Regions from separate parts of the Mycobacterium sp. SMC-11 genome, predicted to be linked through region 2. Evidence: predicted binding sites of a transcription regulator. Region 2 holds the regulator's gene; the other holds the start of a gene.
The links. Region 2 encodes LexA, which represses DNA repair genes until DNA is damaged. Its sites were predicted from a motif close to CGAACANNTGTTCG; they were not measured.

Region 1 (9,665 bases), 800 kb from region 2:
TGATGGCCTGCCGGCACATCCACTGCTCGCACACCTGGTAGCGGTCTTAGTACCCGCGACTGCCCTACTGGCCGTGGTTGCCGTGCTCTGGCCCGCCGCACGCCGCCGCATCAGTGGCGCCGCGTCGTTCGTCGCGGTGGGCACGCTGGTGGCGATCCCGCTGACCACAACGGCCGGCAGTTGGCTCCAACAACGGGTGATGGGAGGTGAAATCCTCCATCGCCACGCCGCATTGGGAGCTCAGCTCGTCCTGTGGTCCGCACTGCTCGCCGTCGCCATGATCGTCTGGTGGGCGCTGCATACCCCACTGTTTGCCGATGAGGTGGGAGCGCTGCCACCGGCGATCCGTCGCATCGGCATTGTCGCCACCGGGGCAGGCACCCTGATATTCGCGGCTGTGTCGACCTGGCTGGTCATCCGCATCGGCCACACCGGCGCCCAGTCGCTGTGGGGCGGAATGGACTGCTGACCGCAGCGCTTGCGATCACCAAGTGTCGAAGTGCGCGACCTGCTCAGCCGGCAGCCGTTTGGCCGGCTTGAAGTCGGTGCCCTTGGTGTAGGCGATCGGAAACAGCCCGCCCTGGCTGTACTCTTCGAACGGGATGCCGAGCACTTCGGCGGCCTGCTGCTCGCCGTCGCCCAGCAGGTGCAGCGTCGTCCAGCAGGAACCCAGCCCGCGGTTGCGCAGCGCCAGGCAGTAGCTCCACGCAGCCGGGAACAGTGACGCCCAGAAGGATGCGCCGAACCCCAACGACGCGGTTTCGGGCTTGCCTTCCAGGCACGGGATCATCAGCACCGGCACGTCCTGCAGGTTCTCGGCCAGGTATCGGGCTGAGCCGCTGACGAACTCCATCCGCTCGCTGCGCACGTCGCCCTCGCCGTAGTCCGGCCGCATCCGGTTCAGATACGGCATGGCGTTCGCGCGGTAGATGTCGGCGAGCGCCTGCTTCTTGACCGGGTCGGTGACGAACATCCACTGCCAGCCCTGAGCATTGGAACCGGTGGGTGCCTGCAGGGCGATCTCAAGACACTCCATCAGCACCTCGCGGGGAACCGGCTTGTCGAGATCGAGGCGTTTGCGGACCGATCGCGTGGTGGTCAGGACTTCGTCGGCGGACAAGTTGAGGTTCATGGCTGGAGGTTACCGTCGGGCTTGCTGCGGCGGTCCAGCTTCGGCTCTCCTGCGTCGAACCTCGCTGACCGCCGGGCTTGCTGCGGCGGTCCAGCTTCGGCTCTCCTGCGTCGAACCTCGCTGACCGCCGGGCACTACCGGAAATCCCGAGAGCGCGAACTCACAGTCAACTCAAGGGACCCCAGCCGATCGGCCAGCACGGTGACCGCCCCACTGGCGTTCTGCACCCGCCCGCGGATCAGCAGTGCCGTCGCGGTCTGCGCCAGCCGTCGATGCCGCTTCCACACCCCCGGCGTACACAGCACGTTGACCATTCCGGTCTCGTCTTCGAGGTTGACGAACGTGACTCCGCGCGCGGTCGACGGCCGCTGCCGATGCGTCACCGCCCCGGCCACCAGCACCCGGGTGCCGTCGGGAACCGCGGTCAGCCGCGCCGCCGGAACCACCCCGAGCGCATCGAGATCGGCACGCAGAAACTGGGTCGGGAAGCTGTCGCAGGACACCCCGGTGGCCCATACGTCGGCAGCCGACAACTCGATCTCACTCATCCCGGGCAACACCGGGGTATGCGTCGAAACCCCCACCCCGGGCAGCCGGTCCGGCCGCTGCCCCGCCGCAGCCCCGGCCGTCCAAAGCGCCTCCCGGCGTGACACCCCGAAATCGGCGAACGCGCCGGCGGTTGCCAACGCCTCAGTCTGGGGAACTGAAAGCTGCACCCGCGCAGTCAGATCCAGCATTGAAGTAAATGGACCGTGAGCCTCACGGTCGGCCACCAGCCGCTCGGCGAGGTCCGTACCGATGCCACGGACAGCACCCAGTCCGAGCCGGACCTGCGTGCCGGCTTCGGCCAGCGTGGCGTGCGCCAGGCTGGCGTTGACGTCCGGGCGGTGCACCGCGACCCCGTGCCGGCGAGCGTCGGCGACCAGCGACTGCGGCGAATAGAAGCCCATCGGTTGGGCTCGGAGCAGCGCGGCGCAGAACGCCGCCGGGTAGTGCAGCTTGAACCAGGCCGAGTAGAACACCAGCGACGCGAAGCTCATCGCGTGACTCTCCGGAAATCCATAGTTGGCAAAGGCTTCCAGCTTCTCGTAGATCCGCATCGCCACCTCGCCGGTGATGCCGTGACACTCGGCCATGCCGCTGTAGAACCGGTCGCGTAATCGGCGCATCCGCTCCGGTGATCGTTTGGACCCCATCGCGCGGCGCAGCTGGTCGGCTTCGCCCGCGGTGAATCCGGCGCAGTCCACCGCCAGCGTCATCAGCTGTTCTTGAAACAGCGGAACCCCATAGGTTTTCTCCAGCGCCCGCGCCATGCACGGATGCTCGTAGGTCACCGGGTCGATACCGTTGCGGCGGCGGATATAGGGGTGCACCGATCCGCCCTGGATCGGCCCAGGCCGAATCAGCGCCACCTCCACCACCAAGTCGTAGAACTCCCGTGGGCGCAGCCGCGGCAGGGTGGCCATCTGCGCGCGCGATTCCACCTGGAACACCCCGACCGTGTCGGCGCGCGCGAGCATCTCGTACACCGCCGGCTCGGACAGATCGATCGCGGCCAGATCCACTTCGACGCCGCAATGCTGCGCCACCAGGTCGATCGCGTAATGCAATGCCGACAGCATCCCCAACCCCAGCAGGTCGAATTTCACCAAACCGATTGCCGCGCAGTCATCTTTGTCCCACTGCAGCACGCTTCGTCCGGGCATCCGGGCCCATTCCACCGGGCACACGTCGGCGATCGGGCGGTCACAGATCACCATGCCGCCGGAGTGGATGCCCAGATGCCGGGGCAGGTCGGCGACCTGATCGGCCAGCTCGATCACCTGTTCGGGGATGCCGTGAAGATCGGAGTCGTCCTCCCGGCCGGGCCGGCCCCATCGGCTCAGCTGTTTGCTCCAGGCGTCCTGTTGCCCCGGCGAATAGCCCAGCGCGCGGGCCATGTCCCGCACCGCACTGCGGCCCCGGTAGGTGATGACGTTGGCCACCTGGGCGGCGTGGTCTCGGCCGTACTTGTCGTAGACGTACTGGATCACCTTTTCGCGCTCATCCGATTCGATGTCGATGTCGATGTCGGGCGGGCCATCGCGGGCCGGCGACAGAAAGCGCTCGAACAGCAGTCCATTGGTCACCGGGTCCACCGCGGTGATCCCGAGGGCGTAGCAGACCGCGGAGTTGGCCGCCGATCCCCTGCCCTGGCACAAGATGTCGCTGCGCCGACAGAACTGGGTGATGTCGTGTACCACCAGGAAATATCCGGGAAAGCCCAGTTGCGCAATGACTTCCAGCTCGCGTTCGATCTGGGCGTACGCGGCGGGCATGCGGTCGGGCGGGCCGTAGCGCCCGAGCGCGCCAGCCAGGGTCAGCTGTCGCAGCCAGCTGTCCTCGGTGTGACCGTCTGGGACGGCAAACGGCGGCAGCCGCGGGGCGATCAGCGTCAACGGAAAAGCACACCGCTCACCGAGTTCGGCCGCCGCCGGCACCGCCGCCGGATGCGCCGCGAACAGCCGAGCCATCTCCGCGCCCGAGCGCAGATGCGAGCCGCCCAGCGGAGCCAGCCGGCCGGCGGCCGAATCCAGCGACTGGCGGGCCCGCACCGCACCCAGCGCCATCGCCAGCCGGCCCCGATCCGGCCGGGCGAAATGCGCGCCGGTGGTGGCCACCAGCCCCACCCCGAACCGGGGCGCCAGCGCGGCCAGTGCGGCGTTGCGCTCGTCGTCGTAGGGGTCTCCGTGCCGGGTCAGCTCCACGCTGACCCGCGCGGCCCCGAACCGATCCACCAGATCGGCCAGCGCGGCGGCGGCCGCATCCGGGCCGCCGGTGGCCAGCGCCTGGCGAACATGGCCCTTACGGCAGCCGGTCAGGATGTGCCAGTGCCCGCCCGCCGCCTCGGTCAGCGCATCCAGATCGAAACGCGGCCTGCCCTTCTCGCCGGCTAAGTGCGCGGCGGCGATCTGCCGCGACAACCGCCGATAACCCTCCGGCCCGCGGGCCAGCACCAGCAGGTGCGGACCGGGCGGGTCCGGGGCATCGGTGCGCGCCACCCTCCCCAGCGACAACTCGGCGCCGAACACGGTGCCAATCTGAAGGCCCGCAGCGTCCAGCTCGGCGGCCGCCTCGGCGAACCGCACCACCCCATACAAACCGTCGTGATCGGTCAGCGCGATCGCCCGCAGGCCCAGCCGGGCAGCCTCGACGACCAGCTCCTGCGGGTTGCTGGCCCCGTCCAGAAAGCTGTACGCCGAGTGCGCATGTAACTCGGCGTAGGGCACGGTCCGCCCTGCCGGCCGAAGTGGCTCGACCTGCGGGAACGACGGGCCGTGATCCGTCGACACACCGGCCGCGATATCGGTGTGACGAGGCTTACCATCTAGAACACGTTCCATTTCCGCCCAGCTCGGCGGCCCGCTACCCCAGCCCACACCCCCTAAGATATCGAACATATGTACGAAACACCCTGGGAAGGGTGTGAAAAAGAACTTTGATGCACTAATCTGTGTCAGTTCCGGCACGATGCGAAAGGGCCACTGCTTTCATGTTCGGCGCTCTCAGACGCGCGTGGTTACCCCTGCTCATCATCGTCGTCGTCGCGGTAGGGGGGTTCACCGTGCAGCGAGTCCGCGGCTACTTCGGAGCCGACGACAGCGGCAATGGGACCGTCCCGTTCGAGGACACCAAGCCGTTCCACCCCAAGGTCGTGGTCTACGACATCTTCAGCCCCGACGGCACCTACGCCGACATCAACTACCTGGACCTCGATGCCACGCCGCAGCGGATCGACGGCGCCAGCCTGCCGTGGTCGCTGACCCTGTCGACCACCAACCCGGCGGTGAGCCCCAACATCGTCGCCCAAGGTGACGGCGCCACCATCGGCTGCCGCGTCACCATCGACGGCGTCATCAAAGAAGAAAGAATCGCCACCGGCCCCGTGAGCGCCCAGACCTTCTGCATTGTGAAATCCGCATGAGCAAGCACACCAGCGACGACACCCCGACCGACACCCTGCCGGCCACGCCGCCGCCCAAGCGCGGCGGTATCCCAGCGTGGATCCGCCGGCTCGCGGTGCCCATCATCTTGGCCTGGCTGGCGATCACCGTACTGGTGAACGTCGTCGTACCGCAGCTCGACGAGGTCGGGAAGATGCGCGCGGTGTCGATGGCCCCCCGCGACGCTCCGTCGATGATCGCGATGATGCGCATCGGCAAGGTGTTCGACGAGTTCAAATCGGACAGCTCGGCGATGGTGGTCCTCGAAGGCGACCAGCCGCTCGGCGACGACGCGCACAAGTATTACGACCAACTGGTCGCCAAGATGGAGGCCGACCACACCCACGTCGAGCACATCCAGGACTTCTGGAGCGACCCGCTGACCGCGGCGGGATCGCAGAGCCCGGACGGCAAGGCCGCCTACGTTCAGGTGTATCTGGCCGGCAACATGGGCGAGACCCTGGCCAACGAATCGGTCGAGGCCGTCCAGCAGATCATCGCCGACACCCCGGCACCTGAGGGGGTGCACGCCTACGTCACCGGTGGGGCCGCCCTCAACGCCGATCAGCACATCGCCGGCGACAAAAGCCTGAAGATCATCACCGCGCTGACCTTCGTGGTGATCATCACGATGCTGCTGTCGATCTACCGCTCCGTCGGCACGGTGCTGTTGGTGCTGGGCATGGTGGTCTTCGAGCTCAGCGCTGCCCGCGGCGTGGTGGCCGTGTTGGCCTACTACAACATCATCGGCCTGTCGACGTTCGCGGTGAACCTGCTGGTGACACTCGCGATCGCCGCCTCGACGGACTACGCGATCTTCCTGCTAGGCCGCTATCAAGAGGCCCGAGCGCTCGGCGAGGACAAAGAATCGGCCTTCCACACCATGTATCACGGCACCGCGCACGTGATCCTGGGCTCGGGTCTGACCATCGCCGGTGCAACCTTCTGTCTGCACTTCACCCGACTGCCCTACTTCCAGTCGCTGGGCGTTCCGCTGGCGATCGGCATGTTGGTCATCGTGCTGGCCGCCCTCACCTTCGGCTCGGCGGTCGTGGCGGTGGCCAGCCGCTTCGGCATGCTGGAGCCCAAGCGGGCGATGCGAATCCGCACCTGGCGGCGGATCGGCGCGATGATCGTGCGCTGGCCGGGGCCGGTGCTGGTGGCCACCACGGCGGTCTGCCTGATCGGCCTGCTCACGCTGCCTGGGTACAAGACCAACTACAACGACCGGCAGTACCTGCCGGACTACGTGCCGGCCAACATCGGCTACGCCGCCGCCGACCGGCACTTCTCCCAGGCCCGGATGAGTCCGGAACTGCTGATGATCGAGACCGACCACGACCTGCGCAATCCGGCCGACTTCCTGGTGATCAACCGGATCGCCAAGCGGGTGTTCGAGGTGCCGGGTATCGGGCGGGTGCAGACCATTACCCGGCCGCTGGGCACGCCGATCGAACACACCACGATCCCGTTCGCGATCAGCATGCAGGGCACCACCCAGCAGCTGAACATGAAGTACCAGCTCGACAGCATGAAGAACATGCTCAAGATGGGCGACGACATGGCGGTCTCGGTTCAGAGCATGAAGGACATGCTCGAAGTCACCCGCGCGATGTCCGAGACAACCCACAGCATGGACCTCAAGATGCACCACATGCTCGACGACATCCAGCGGATGCGCGACTCGATCGCGGACTTCGACGACATGTGGCGTCCGATGCGCAGCTACTTCTACTGGGAGCCGCACTGCTTCGACATCCCGATCTGCTGGTCGATCCGGTCGATCTTCGACGTGATGGACGGCCTCGACCAGATGACCGAGGATTTCGAAAAGGTGCTGCCCGACATCGACAACCTCGACCGGCTGATCCCGCGGATGCTCGAGATCATGCCGCCGATGATCGAGACGATGGAAAACATGCGGACCACCCAGCTGAAGATGCAGTCCACCATGGAGGGCCTGCAGCTTCAGATGGAGAAGATGATGGAAGGCCAGAACGCCATGGGCAAGGCGTTCGACGAGTCCAAGAACGACGACTCGTTCTACCTGCCGCCCGAGGCGTTCGACAACCCCGACTTCAAGCGCGGCATGAAGATGTTCCTGTCCCCCGACGGGCACGCGGTGCGGTTCATCATCAGCCACGAGGGCGACCCGATGTCCCCGGAGGGCGTCAGCCACATCGCGCCGATCAAGCACGCGGTGCACGAGGCGCTCAAGGGCACCCCGCTGGAGGGCTCCAAGGTCTATCTCGGCGGCACCGCGGCCATGTTCAAGGACATGAAGGACGGGTCGGCCTACGACCTGATCATCGCCGGTATCGCCTCGCTGTGCCTGATCTTCATCATCATGCTGCTGATCACCCGGGCCGTGGTGGCCTCGGCGGTGATCGTCGGCACGGTGCTGCTCTCGCTGGGCACGAGTTTCGGTATCTCGGTGCTGATCTGGCAGCACATCATCGGCCTGGACCTGCACTGGATGGTGCTGGCGATGTCGGTGATCATCCTGTTGGCGGTCGGCTCGGACTACAACCTGCTGCTGGTCTCCCGGATGAAGGAAGAGCTGCACGGCGGACTCAAGACCGGCATCATCCGCGCGATGGGCGGCAGTGGCTCCGTGGTCACCTCGGCGGGCCTGGTGTTCGCGTTCACCATGATGTCGATGCTGGTCTCCGACCTGCGCGTGATCGGCCAGGTGGGCTCCACCATCGGACTGGGTCTGCTCATCGACACCCTGGTGATCCGCTCGTTCATGACGCCGTCGATCGCCGCGCTGCTGGGCCGCTGGTTCTGGTGGCCGCAGCGGGTGCCGTTGCGGCCGAGTCCGGTGGCGCAGCAGGCCGTGGCCCGGGCGAGTGAGCCGGTGTCGGCCGGCTGACGCTGACCGTTACGACTCCGGGCGGACGACGACCACCGGGGTGTGGGCTGACTGCACCACTGCCTGGCTGACCGAGCCGAGCAGCATGCCGGTGAAGCCGCCGCGGCCGTGGCTGCCCACCACCACCAGCTGGGCCTCCTGGGATTGGTCGACGAGTTGGTCGGCCGGTCGGTCATCGACCACCACGCGGCGCACCGTGACGTCGGGGTAGCGCTCCCGCCAGCCCGCCAGTCGTTCGGCCAGGGCCAGTTCGCCTTCGGATGCCATCGCCGCGGTGTCGATGCCGGGGAAGTCCATCAGTCCGGTGTCGTGCCAGGCATACACCGCGACCAGTTCCACCCCACGCAACGAGGCCTCTTCGAACGCCAGCGCGGTTGCGGCCTCCGACACCGGGGATCCGTCGATACCGACAACCACCGGCGCGGTGTCGGGGCGCGAATGGTCTTCGTGGATGACCACGACCGGGCAGTGCGCGTGCCGCACCAGCGACGAGCTGACCGAGCCGAGCAACAGCCGGCGCATCCGCCCGTGCCCGCGCGACCCGACCACCAGGCGGGCGGCTTCGCGACTCATGTCCACCAGCATCGGCACCGTGGAGCCCACCACGGTCTCGGCGGTGACCTGCTTCGCACCGGCCGCCTCGGCGATCTCGACGGCCTCACGCAGGTAACGTTCGCCCTGGTCACGCTGCCACTCGGTGTAGCCGGGCGGCATCGGCGTCTCGGGGAACGTCATCACCACCGGGGAAGCCAGCACGTGGATCAGGACGAGCGGCAGGTTGTGCAGCGCGGCGTCACGCGCCGCCCAGTCGACTGCCGCTACCGACGACGGCGATCCGTCGACACCGACCAGGATTCCGGGAGTGGACGACATCGGGGCTCTCCTTGTGTTCGGGGAACTCTAGACCCCTACCACGCTAATCGGAGCGCGGCTGTGGCACCGTGGTGGACATGGTTGGCATGTCGGTGACGATCGACCCGCGCCGGCATGACGCGGTGCTGTTGCGGCTCGACGGCGATGCCGACACTGAAGCCCTGACCGAGCGGCTGCAGCGAGCCGGCGTGCGGGTAGCTGCGGCGGCCCCCAGCGGCTCCGACAGTTCGAGCGCCGAACTGCTGGCCGCCGCCGCCGGGTTGGCGGCACGGCCGGGCCGCTGTGTGGTGCTCACCGACTCACAATCGCAGGTAATCGCCGCTCGCAGTGCCGGATTCGCCCTGGTGATCGGCGTGGGGTGCGACGGCGGTGACGCGGTGGTGGCTGATCCGAGCGCGGTGCAGGTGCGTAGCGGTGATCGGCCGATGTCGGCGTTGCCGGATGCGATGACGGCCTTGAACGCCGGAGCGTTGCGCGACCTCGATCACCCCGCGGTGTTCTTCGATTTCGACGGGACGCTCTCCGATATCGTCGACGATCCCGACGCGGCCCGGCCGGTGGCCGGCGCGGTGGAGGCGTTGGCCGCGTTGGCCGCCCAGTGCCCGGTCGCGGTGCTGTCCGGTCGGGATCTGGCCGACGTGCGAACCCGGGTGGGCCTGGACGGGATCTGGTATGCGGGCAGTCACGGCTTCGAGCTGATCGGACCGGACGGCGCTCACCACCAGAACGACGCCGCCGTCGATGCGGTGCTGGTGCTGGCCGCCGCGGCCGGTTCGCTGAACGAGCAGCTCGGTGCGATCCC
Region 2 (9,665 bases):
CCAAGGCCACACCGCCCACCTCGACTTGGCCAACGCCGGCCTGGCCACCGACGAGCGGGGCCGCATCGTCGTCGACGATATGTTCCAGACCGCGGTCGAGCACATCTACGCCGTCGGTGATGTGATCGGTTTCCCGGCGCTGGCGGCGACGTCGATGGAACAGGGCCGACTGGCCGCTTACCACGCGTTCGGCGAGCCGACCGATGGGATCACCGACCTGCAGCCGATCGGGATCTATTCGATCCCGGAGGTCTCCTATGTGGGGGCGACTGAATTGGAACTGACCCGCAGCGCGATCCCCTACGAGGTAGGCGTGGCCCGGTATCGGGAGCTGGCCCGCGGCCAGATCGCCGGAGACTCCTACGGCATGCTGAAGCTGCTGGTGTCCACCACCGACCTGAGGCTGCTCGGCGTGCACATCTTCGGCACCAACGCGACCGAGATGGTGCACATCGGCCAGGCCGTCATGGGCTGCGGCGGCACGGTGGAATACCTAGTGGACGCGGTGTTCAACTACCCGACGTTCTCCGAGGCATACAAGAACGCCGCATTGGACGTGATGAATAAAATGCGGGCCCTACAGCAATTCCGCAGCTGAGGCGCCGCCGGAAACATTTTCCTCGCTCAGCGAACGCCCACGGCGCCGCGGAATTCCGACGGTGCCCCCGTACGTTGTGCAGCAGACGCGCGCACCGTTTTCGGCGCGCGGCCCCCGGTGGGGGAAAATGGACGGTGCGATCCATTGCGATCTGCACAACGAGGAGGCGAAGGCGATGGCCGACTACCCGGACAACGGTCCCGACCGGGACCGGCACTATCAGGTCGAGCAGAGCGGCATGTACGAGCTGGAGGTGCCGGCGCCGCAGCTGATGTCGGCGGACGGCGAGGGACCGGTCCTGATCCACGCGCTCGAGGGCTTCTCCGACGCCGGCCACGCGATCCGGCTGGCCGCCAAGCACCTCAAGAGCAACCTGGACAGTGAGTTGGTGGCGTCGTTCGCGATCGATGACCTGCTCGACTACCGCTCGCGGCGGCCGCTGATGACGTTCAAGGCCGACCACTTCACCCACTACACCGAACCCGAGCTGAGCCTGCACGCGCTGCGGGACAGTGCGGGCACGCCGTTTCTGCTGTTGGCGGGCATGGAGCCCGACCTGAAGTGGGAGCGGTTCATCACCGCGGTGCGACTGTTGGCCGAGCAGCTCGGGGTGCGCCGGACCATCGGCTTGGGCACCATCCCGATGGCCGTCCCCCACACACGGCCGGTGACGCTGACCGCACATTCCAACAATCGCGACCTGATCAGCGAATTCACCCCGTGGATCACCGAGGTTCAGGTTCCCGGCAGCGCATCCAACCTGCTGGAGTACCGGATGGCTCAGCACGGCCATGAGGTCGTCGGCTTCACGGTGCATGTGCCGCACTACGTGGCCCAGACCGACTACCCCGAGGCAGCCGAGGCGCTGCTCAAGCAGGCCGCGCAGACCGGCGCGCTGGAACTGCCGCTGAGCGACCTCCGTGACGCCGCGGCCGAGATCCGTTCCAAGATCGACCAGCAGGTCGAAGCGAGCGCCGAAGTGGCCCAAGTGGTCACGGCCCTGGAACGCCAGTACGACGCATTCGTCACCGCCCAGGAGAATCGCTCGTTGCTGTCCCGCGACGAAGAGCTGCCCAGCGCCGACGAGCTCGGTGCCGAGTTCGAGCGTTTCCTGGCGCAGGAGGCGAAGAAGAACCTCGACGGCGACGACTGAGGTCCGGGCTACTCGGTCCGACGAAGCGTGGCGGTGAGGTGGTTCTGCGCGGGCTGGCCGACTGCGCCCATGTCCAGCGTGTACGACAACTCATCGCCGTCGAGGCGATAGTGGCGGCCCAGGACGGTCACTTCTTTGGCCGTCGGCGCCAGCCCGATCGTCGGCGCGGACATCTGTAGGTCCACGCCGTTGGCTGTGACCGTGTAGCTGCCTACCTCGATCTCGGTGATACCGCTGGGATGCGCCAGCACCCACTCGATCTGACCGGGTTGCGGCACCCGCAGGTAGCCGGTCTCGGCATGCAGGGGCAGGCCATCGGCGGGCGACTTGGTCTTCTGGCTGTACACCAGGAACGGCTTGCCGACGTGTGAGAACACCACCTCTTCGAGGTAGTCGAATGACGCGATCGTGGGATACACCCCGGATCCCTGGCCCGACCAGGTGCCCAACAGCGGGGCCAACTCCACAAGGTTCGGATGCAACTCGGGTGCCATGGCGCCAGCGTAGTGCGCGGTGACGCCCGCACGGCTCAACTGGTGCTGGGCATCTCGCGGTGTTCGCGCAGGGCCTCGATCTCCCGCTCGAAGTCGGCGGCCGAGGAAAAGGATCGGTACACCGAGGCGAATCGCAGGTAGGCGACTTCGTCGAGTTCACGCAGCGGACCCAGGATTGCCAGGCCCACCTCGTGGCTGGGAATCTCCGGCGAACCTGCCGCTCGCACAGCGTCTTCCACCTGCTGAGCCAGCAGATTCAGCGCATCGTCATCGACCTGGCGGCCCTGGCAGGCCCGGCGCACGCCGCGCATGACCTTCTCCCGGCTGAACGGCTCGGTGACGCCACTGCGTTTGACCACGGCCAACACCGCGGTTTCCACCGTGGAGAATCGGCGACCGCATTCCGGACAGGACCGACGGCGCCGAATGGCCTGGCCTTCATCGGCTTCGCGGGAATCCACCACCCGGGAGTCTGGATGGCGACAAAACGGGCAGTGCATTGCCGCTCCTTCGCCGTGCCGGGAACCCGCACCCTCAGACAGCTGGGGCACCGTGGGCCATTGGGACAACTGCGAGCGTACCTGCGCGGGTTCCCGGCGGCGCTGCGCAGTCGCCGCGAGCGGCGACCGAAGCGACACGGCGACCTCAGCCCAGCGGAGCGATCAGCGTCTGGCCGGCGTCCAGGGCCACCGACTCCAGGCTGTTGAGCTCGCGGATGCGCTCGATGACCTGTCCGGCCGGCGCGTCCGGTGCGACGCGGGCCGCCAGGTGCGCCAGGCTCTCGCCGCTCTGGACGCGCACCACGCCGAGCTGGTCGGGCACCGCGGAGGCACCGCCGGCTGCTGCCGCGCCGAACTGGGCGATCAGCCCGAGCCACACAGTGATACCGGCGGCGACCAGAGCCAGCACGACGGTGGTCGCCGGGGTGATGGCCTTGACGGGCTGCGGCCGGTGCGGCGCACGGGACATCAGCACCCCGGAACCGCGGTGCCGTAGCGGGGCGCCGCCGGGCCGCGGCCGGACCAGCCGCGCCGGCTGGGTGCGGATCGGGTATGCGCGGCCCGAGGTCCGAGGACCGCGATGCAGCTGGGCCCGCTCGTTGCGGGTCTGCTCGAACGTCGGGGCGATCGTCTCGATGAGCATCATGTGCGGTTCTCCCTCACTCGGCGTCGGCGACCCTGTTCGCTCGACTGTTCGAATACTAATCGATTGTATGTTCGATGTCCGAACACGTGATCGAATCGTTGTCGAAAACATTAGCGAAGGGGTCCGACAAGTCGTCGACGCTTTCGAACGCCCGCGCGACACACCTCGAACACATGTTTGATTAATCGCAGCTATGCGACTAGATTCGCCCCCATGAGTGACAGCAGCAGTAACCCGGCGGGCCCGGACTCAGCGCTGACCGCGCGGCAGCGCACGATCCTGAACGTCATCCGCGCTTCGGTGAACGAGCGGGGTTACCCGCCGAGCATCCGCGAGATCGGCGATGCCGTCGGGCTGACCTCGACCTCCTCGGTTGCTCATCAGCTGCGCACGCTCGAACGCAAGGGCTATCTGCGCCGTGACCCCAACCGGCCCCGCGCGGTCGACGTCCGCGGCCAGGACGACATCACCGGCGCCGTCGAGGCCGCGCAACGCACCGAGTTCGCCGGTTCGGATGCGCTGCCCGAGCCCGCTTTCATTCCAGTTCTGGGCCGGATCGCGGCCGGCGGGCCGATCCTGGCCGAGGAAGCCGTCGAGGATGTCTTCCCGCTCCCCCGCGAGCTGGTCGGTGAAGGTGAGCTGTTCTTGCTCAAGGTGGTCGGCGAATCGATGGTGGACGCCGCGATCTGCGACGGCGACTGGGTTGTGGTGCGCCAGCAGAACGTCGCCGACAACGGCGACATCGTGGCCGCAATGATCGATGGCGAGGCAACCGTCAAGACGTTCAAACGCACCGGCGGTCAGGTCTGGCTGATGCCGCACAACCCCATTTTCGATCCCATACCCGGCAACGATGCGGTGGTGCTGGGCAAAGTCGTCACCGTCATCCGCAAGGTCTGATCATGTTCGCGCCGTGCCCACCGTTCGATGCGGAGTCGGCGCGACAGAAGGTCCAAGCCGCCGAGGACGCCTGGAACACCCGGGATCCCGCACGTGTGGTGCTGGCCTACACAGAAGACTCGGTGTGGCGCAACCGGGACGAGTTCCTCACCGGGCGCGCGGAGATCGAAGCATTTTTGCGGCGCAAGTGGGCCGCCGAACGTGACTACGCACTACGCAAAGAGCTGTGGTGCTACCAGGACAACCGGATCGCGGTGCGCTATCAGTACGAATGCTGCGACGCCGACGGCCAGTGGTGGCGCAGCTACGGCAACGAGCTGTGGGAGTTCGCCGCCGACGGCCGAATGAGCCGCCGCGAATCCAGCATCAACGACATCCCGATCACCGCGGCGCAGCGGCGCCTCTTCGGCCCGCGCCCGCAGCGCGAACGCGACCTGCCGCTGCCGCTGCGGTGATCAGCCGGCCCTGGTGAAGCCGTTGAGCCGCGCGGCATCCTCGGTGGCGAACCAGATCTCGGCGAGGGTGTCGTCATACAGCGCGTTCTGCGGGGTGTAGTAGAGCCCCGAGCCGATGTTCGCCTTGATCGGGTAGCCGTTCGGCTGCTGATACGGGTCGTCCAGCGGCAGGTGCATCACCGGGTGTACCGATTCGTCGATACCGAAGTTGCGCGGTTCGCCACCACCGCCGAAGGTGCGGGTGTCCGTGCCACCGCCGAACCTACGGGGCTCTGCGACAGCGCCGAACCCCCGTGGGTCCGCCCCGCCACCGCCGTGCCCCACGGCATGCCGACCGGTGCCGAAATCTTCTTCGGTCACCACCCGGGTGGGGGCGGTGTCGGTGTCGTCATCGTCGTCGACCTCCGCCTCGCTTTCGTGCTCGCCGTAGTGCAGCCACGGCGCATCCGGAATCGAGGAGACGGGCAGTTCGGGCTCGGACGCGTACGGCGCGGCGGAGGCGCCGTAGCGACTCGGAAGCCGGACGGTGCCCTCGTGCTCGCGGTGATCGTCGCGGTGGTCGTCGCGCCGGTCTTGGTGGGCCCACTGCTCGTCATCGTCGTCGTAGTCGTCGGCGACCGGGGCCGGCACTGCAACCGGCGAGCCCGGCAGCACAGCGGCCGGCCGACGCCGCTGCCACCACATCGCAGCCCCGGCGAGGGCGCCCAACACTGCCAGCACTACAACCGGGATCAGCACCCACATCCAGTTCCAGTGCGTTTCCTTGGCTGCGCCAGTCGCTGTCGACTTGCTCCCGTCGGGCAGGTTCGTCCCGGGAATCTGCAGGCCCGACAGCGCTTGCGCCAGCTCGGCCGGTTCGCTGCTGTAGGTGTTGTTCGCCTGGTTCCAGGCGATCGATCCGCCGGTGAACTTCTGCGACACCACGTCACCTTCGACGGTCTGGTCCCCCACCGGGGCGCCCAGCTTTCCGGAAGCTCCGTCGAGCTTGTCCCAGGCAGACTTCATCGCGCCGCGCACCACGAAGGCGCCGTTGTCGGGGCTGAAGAAGATCACCGGCTCGTCGTCGGCGGCGAACGAATTGAACTTGCTGCCCGAGATCGCTCCGTCAACCGTGCCGGTGATCGGGAAACCCAGGTCGCTACCGGCCGGACCGCCCAGCGACTCGTACTTGGCCAGCACGTCGCCTAGGACGGCATTGGCTCCGGTGACCGGGCTGAAATAGACCTTGCCGTGGGCGAAGTCCTGACCCACGCCGCCGTTGTCACCGACGGGGTACTGATCGCCCTGCTTGGCCCCAAGTGCGCCGGCGGGCCCGCCGGCGCTGCGCCAGGCCTGATCGATGGCCGCGGTCGCGTCGACCTGGGCCTGCACATCCGCCAGCTGCGCCGCCAGCTCCGGCGGAACCGTGGTGAACGTCCTGGTCGCGCTGTCGAAGGACAGTGTTCCGGCGCTGAACTTCTGGGTGACGACGGCGCCATCGTAGCTCTCGTCCTCGACCGGGACCCCGAGCGCCCCGGTCGAGCTGCCCAGCTTGTCCCAGCCGGCGTTGATGGGTCCGCGCACCACGTGCGCGCCGTGCTCGGGCGTCCAGAAAATCACCGGGTTGTCGGCGCCGGACAGGATGGCCACCCGGCTGTCGGGAACCAGGCCGGGCACCTCATCGCTGCTGGGGAAGCCGAGGCCGTTGTCGGCCGCACCGCCCAGTGCCTCGTACTTGTCCAGGATCGCGCCGTAGAGCGCCTTGGCTCCGGTCTCCGGGGTGAAGAAGATGGTGCCACCGGCGAAGTCCTGGGCGAATCCGACACCGGCCGGATGCACGTCCCCCTTGGGGGCACCCAGCGGCGACCCGTCGCCACCAGCCGCTTGCCATGCCGCCGTGATGGCGTCGTGGGCATCGCTGTCGGGCGTCGCCGCAGCGGTCTGCACCGACAAGAGCACGGTGACCGTCGCCGCCAGGCCGAGCGCCATGCGCACCGCCGTCTTGCCGAACCGATCTTTCCGACTAGTCACCAGCCCTCCCAGGCATCTTTATCGACGTTATCGACGCAAATGTTTCCGGCATAGACTTTCCCGCAATCGGCCCGAGTTTCGAAGCCAAGTCATCGATATTGCGGAAACAGATACCCAGCCGATGCTGAAACGATGCAAAAGCCGCTGCCCTGAACGGAACGAGGGGCGCTACCAAACATGCAGGTAGCGCCCCTGGCAGCGCCCGGTTGGGCGCCAACTCGTTCCCGATTGCCTCGGCTAGACGCCGAGGCTGCGGCCGATGATCTCTTTCATGATCTCGGTCGTGCCGCCGTAAATGGTCTGAACACGGGCATCCAGATAAGCCCGCGCGACCGGGTATTCGCGCATGTAGCCGTATCCACCGTGCAGCTGCAGGCAGCGGTCGATCAGGTGCACCTGCTTCTCGGTCGAATACCACTTGGCCATCGCGGCCTGCTCGACGGTCAGCTTCTTGTCCAGGTGCAGCTTCACGAACTCGTCGACCATCATCCGCACCACGGTGGCCTCGGTGGCCAGCTCGGCCAGCAGGAACCGGCTGTTCTGGAAACTGCCGATCGGCTTGCCGAACGCCTTGCGCTCCTTGGTGTACTGGATCGTCTGCTCCAGTACCGCCTCCATCGCCCCGGCCGCCATGATCGCGATCGAGATCCGCTCCTGCGGCAGGTTCTGCATCAGGTAGATGAAGCCCTTGCCCTCCTCGCCGAGCAGGTTCTCCACCGGGACGTGCACGTCGGTGAAGGACAGCTCGGCGGTGTCCTGGGCATCCAAACCGATCTTGTCCAGGTGGCGGCCGCGCTCGAAGCCCTCCATGCCGCGCTCCACGACCAGCAGCGAGAAGCCCTGCGCGCCCTTGTCGGGGTCGGTCTGGGCGACGACGATCACCAGGTCGGAGTGGATGCCGTTGGTGATGAACGTCTTGGAGCCGTTGAGCACATAGTGGTCACCGTGCTTGACCGCGCGGGTCTTGATGCCCTGCAGGTCGCTGCCGGTGCCCGGCTCGGTCATGGCGATCGCGGTGATCAGCTCACCGGTGCAGAACTTCGGCAGCCAGCGCTGCTTCTGCTCCTCGTTGCACAGCTCCAGCAGATACGGCGCGCAGACGTCGTTGTGCAGGCTGAAACCCAACCCGCTGTAGCGGCCCGCGGTGACTTCCTCGGTGATGATCGTGTTGTAGCGGAAGTCCGGGTTGCCGCCGCCGCCGTACTCCTCGGGCACTGCCATGCCCAAGAAACCCTGTTTGCCGGCCTCGAGCCACACCGAGCGGTCGACGATCTTGGCCTTCTCCCACTCCTCCTGGTAGGGCGCGGCGTGGCGGTCCAGGAAGGCGCGGAACGACTCCCGGAACAGGTCGTGTTCGGCCTCGAACAGGGTTCGCTGGTACTTGATTGCGGCACTCATTGCCTGACCTCCGGTCGACTGATCTTTCCGACGAGAATAGACCAACCGGATGGTTGGGCGACGCGGTGGTGGGTGTCAGCGCTAGCGCGCTACCCCACCTTGCCGACGCGATGCGGCGCCTCCGCGCTGCCGACGCCGGCCGTCGGCCTGCGCAGCCGGCTGCGCGGCGCCGCCGCTGCCGCCACGACGGCGCCGCGGGCGACCGGACTGGCCCGGCGAAGTCTGGCCCGGCGACGCCTTGGCGCGTGCCGGCGGGGCGACCTTGGGGGCCACCGGAACGGGCGCCCGCAACGGCGCCACCTCCCCCACCAACTCGAGCACCGAAGCGGAATCGGCTGCCACCTGCTGCGGGGCGACGCTGATTCCCGCGCGGCGCAGCAGCACCTGGGTCTCTCTGCGCTGCTCGGGCAGAACGACGGTGACGACGTCGCCGGCGCTGCCGGCCCGTGCCGTGCGCCCGGAACGGTGCAGGTAAGCCTTGTGCTCGGCGGGCGGGTCCACATGGACCACCAATTCGACCTCGTCGACGTGCACACCGCGGGCGGCGATATCGGTGGCCACCAGAACCCGAACGTCCCCATCGGCGAACGCCGCGAGATTGCGTTCGCGGGCCGGTTGCGACAGGTTGCCGTGCAGGTCGACCGACGGCACGCCGGACTCGGTGAGCTGGCGGGCCAGTTTCCGGGCCTGATGCTTGGTCCGCAGGAACAGGATTCGCCGCCCGGTGCCCGACGCCAGCAGCTGGACGAGGTCCTTCTTGTCCTGCAGGCCGGACACGTGGAACACGTGATGGGTCATCGCCGGAGGAGGCGCGTCGAGTTCATCGACGGAGTGCGACACCGGGTTCCGCAGGAAACGCCGAACCAACTTGTCGACCCCGTTGTCCAGCGTCGCCGAAAACAGCAGTCGCTGACCGGTTTCGGCGGTCGCGGTCAGAATGCGGGTGACTCCGGGCAGGAAGCCGAGGTCGGCCATGTGGTCGGCTTCGTCCAGCACGCTGACACGTACGGCGTCCAGCGTGATCAGCCGCTGCTTCATCAGGTCCTCGAGCCGGCCCGGGCAGGCCACCACGATGTCGGCGCCCGCGTTGAGCGCGGCCACCTGACGGTTCTGCGAGACACCACCGAAGATGGTGGTGACCTTCAGCCCACTGGCGGCCGCCAACGGTTCCAGCGTCGCGGCGATCTGGGTGGCCAGCTCCCGGGTGGGTGCCAGCACCAGCCCGGTCGGCCGGGCGGGGCGGCGCTTCTCACCGGCCAACCGAGCTACCAGCGGCAGCGAGAAGGCCAGCGTCTTGCCACTGCCGGTCTTGCCGCGGCCCAGCACATCACGGCCGGCCAGACTGTCCGGCAGGGTCGCGACCTGAATGGGGAAGGGAGCAGCAATACCGCGATCGGCGAGCACACCGACAAGTACGGCGGGCACGCCGAGGTCGGCGAATGAATTGGTGGTCATGACATGCCTTTCCGGCATCGGCTGTGCCGCAGCGGCCGTCAAGGCGGACCGATCTG

Region 1: ACKY0X_RS17355 (error-prone DNA polymerase) is a predicted target of LexA. The motif match lies at 4,566-4,579, and genes of this name have one in related genera.

What each region holds. Positions count from the first base shown of each region.
Region 1 covers NZ_CP176430.1:3,644,204-3,653,868, forward strand. The annotation lists gene ACKY0X_RS17345 (hypothetical protein) at 1-469, shown strand, start outside; gene ACKY0X_RS17350 (nitroreductase family protein) at 485-1,132, opposite strand; gene ACKY0X_RS17355 (error-prone DNA polymerase) at 1,267-4,551, opposite strand; gene ACKY0X_RS17360 (MmpS family protein) at 4,665-5,096, shown strand; gene ACKY0X_RS17365 (RND family transporter) at 5,093-7,990, shown strand; gene ACKY0X_RS17370 (universal stress protein) at 8,000-8,863, opposite strand; gene otsB (trehalose-phosphatase) at 8,950-9,665, shown strand, end outside.
Region 2 covers NZ_CP176430.1:2,848,831-2,858,495, forward strand. The annotation lists gene sthA (Si-specific NAD(P)(+) transhydrogenase) at 1-598, shown strand, start outside; gene ACKY0X_RS13390 (proteasome assembly chaperone family protein) at 774-1,751, shown strand; gene ACKY0X_RS13395 (peroxynitrite isomerase) at 1,760-2,245, opposite strand; gene nrdR (transcriptional regulator NrdR) at 2,281-2,745, opposite strand; gene ACKY0X_RS13405 (LysM peptidoglycan-binding domain-containing protein) at 2,891-3,391, opposite strand; gene lexA (transcriptional repressor LexA) at 3,605-4,291, shown strand; gene ACKY0X_RS13415 (nuclear transport factor 2 family protein) at 4,294-4,746, shown strand; gene ACKY0X_RS13420 (LGFP repeat-containing protein) at 4,747-6,714, opposite strand; gene ACKY0X_RS13425 (acyl-CoA dehydrogenase family protein) at 6,994-8,154, opposite strand; gene ACKY0X_RS13430 (DEAD/DEAH box helicase) at 8,236-9,609, opposite strand.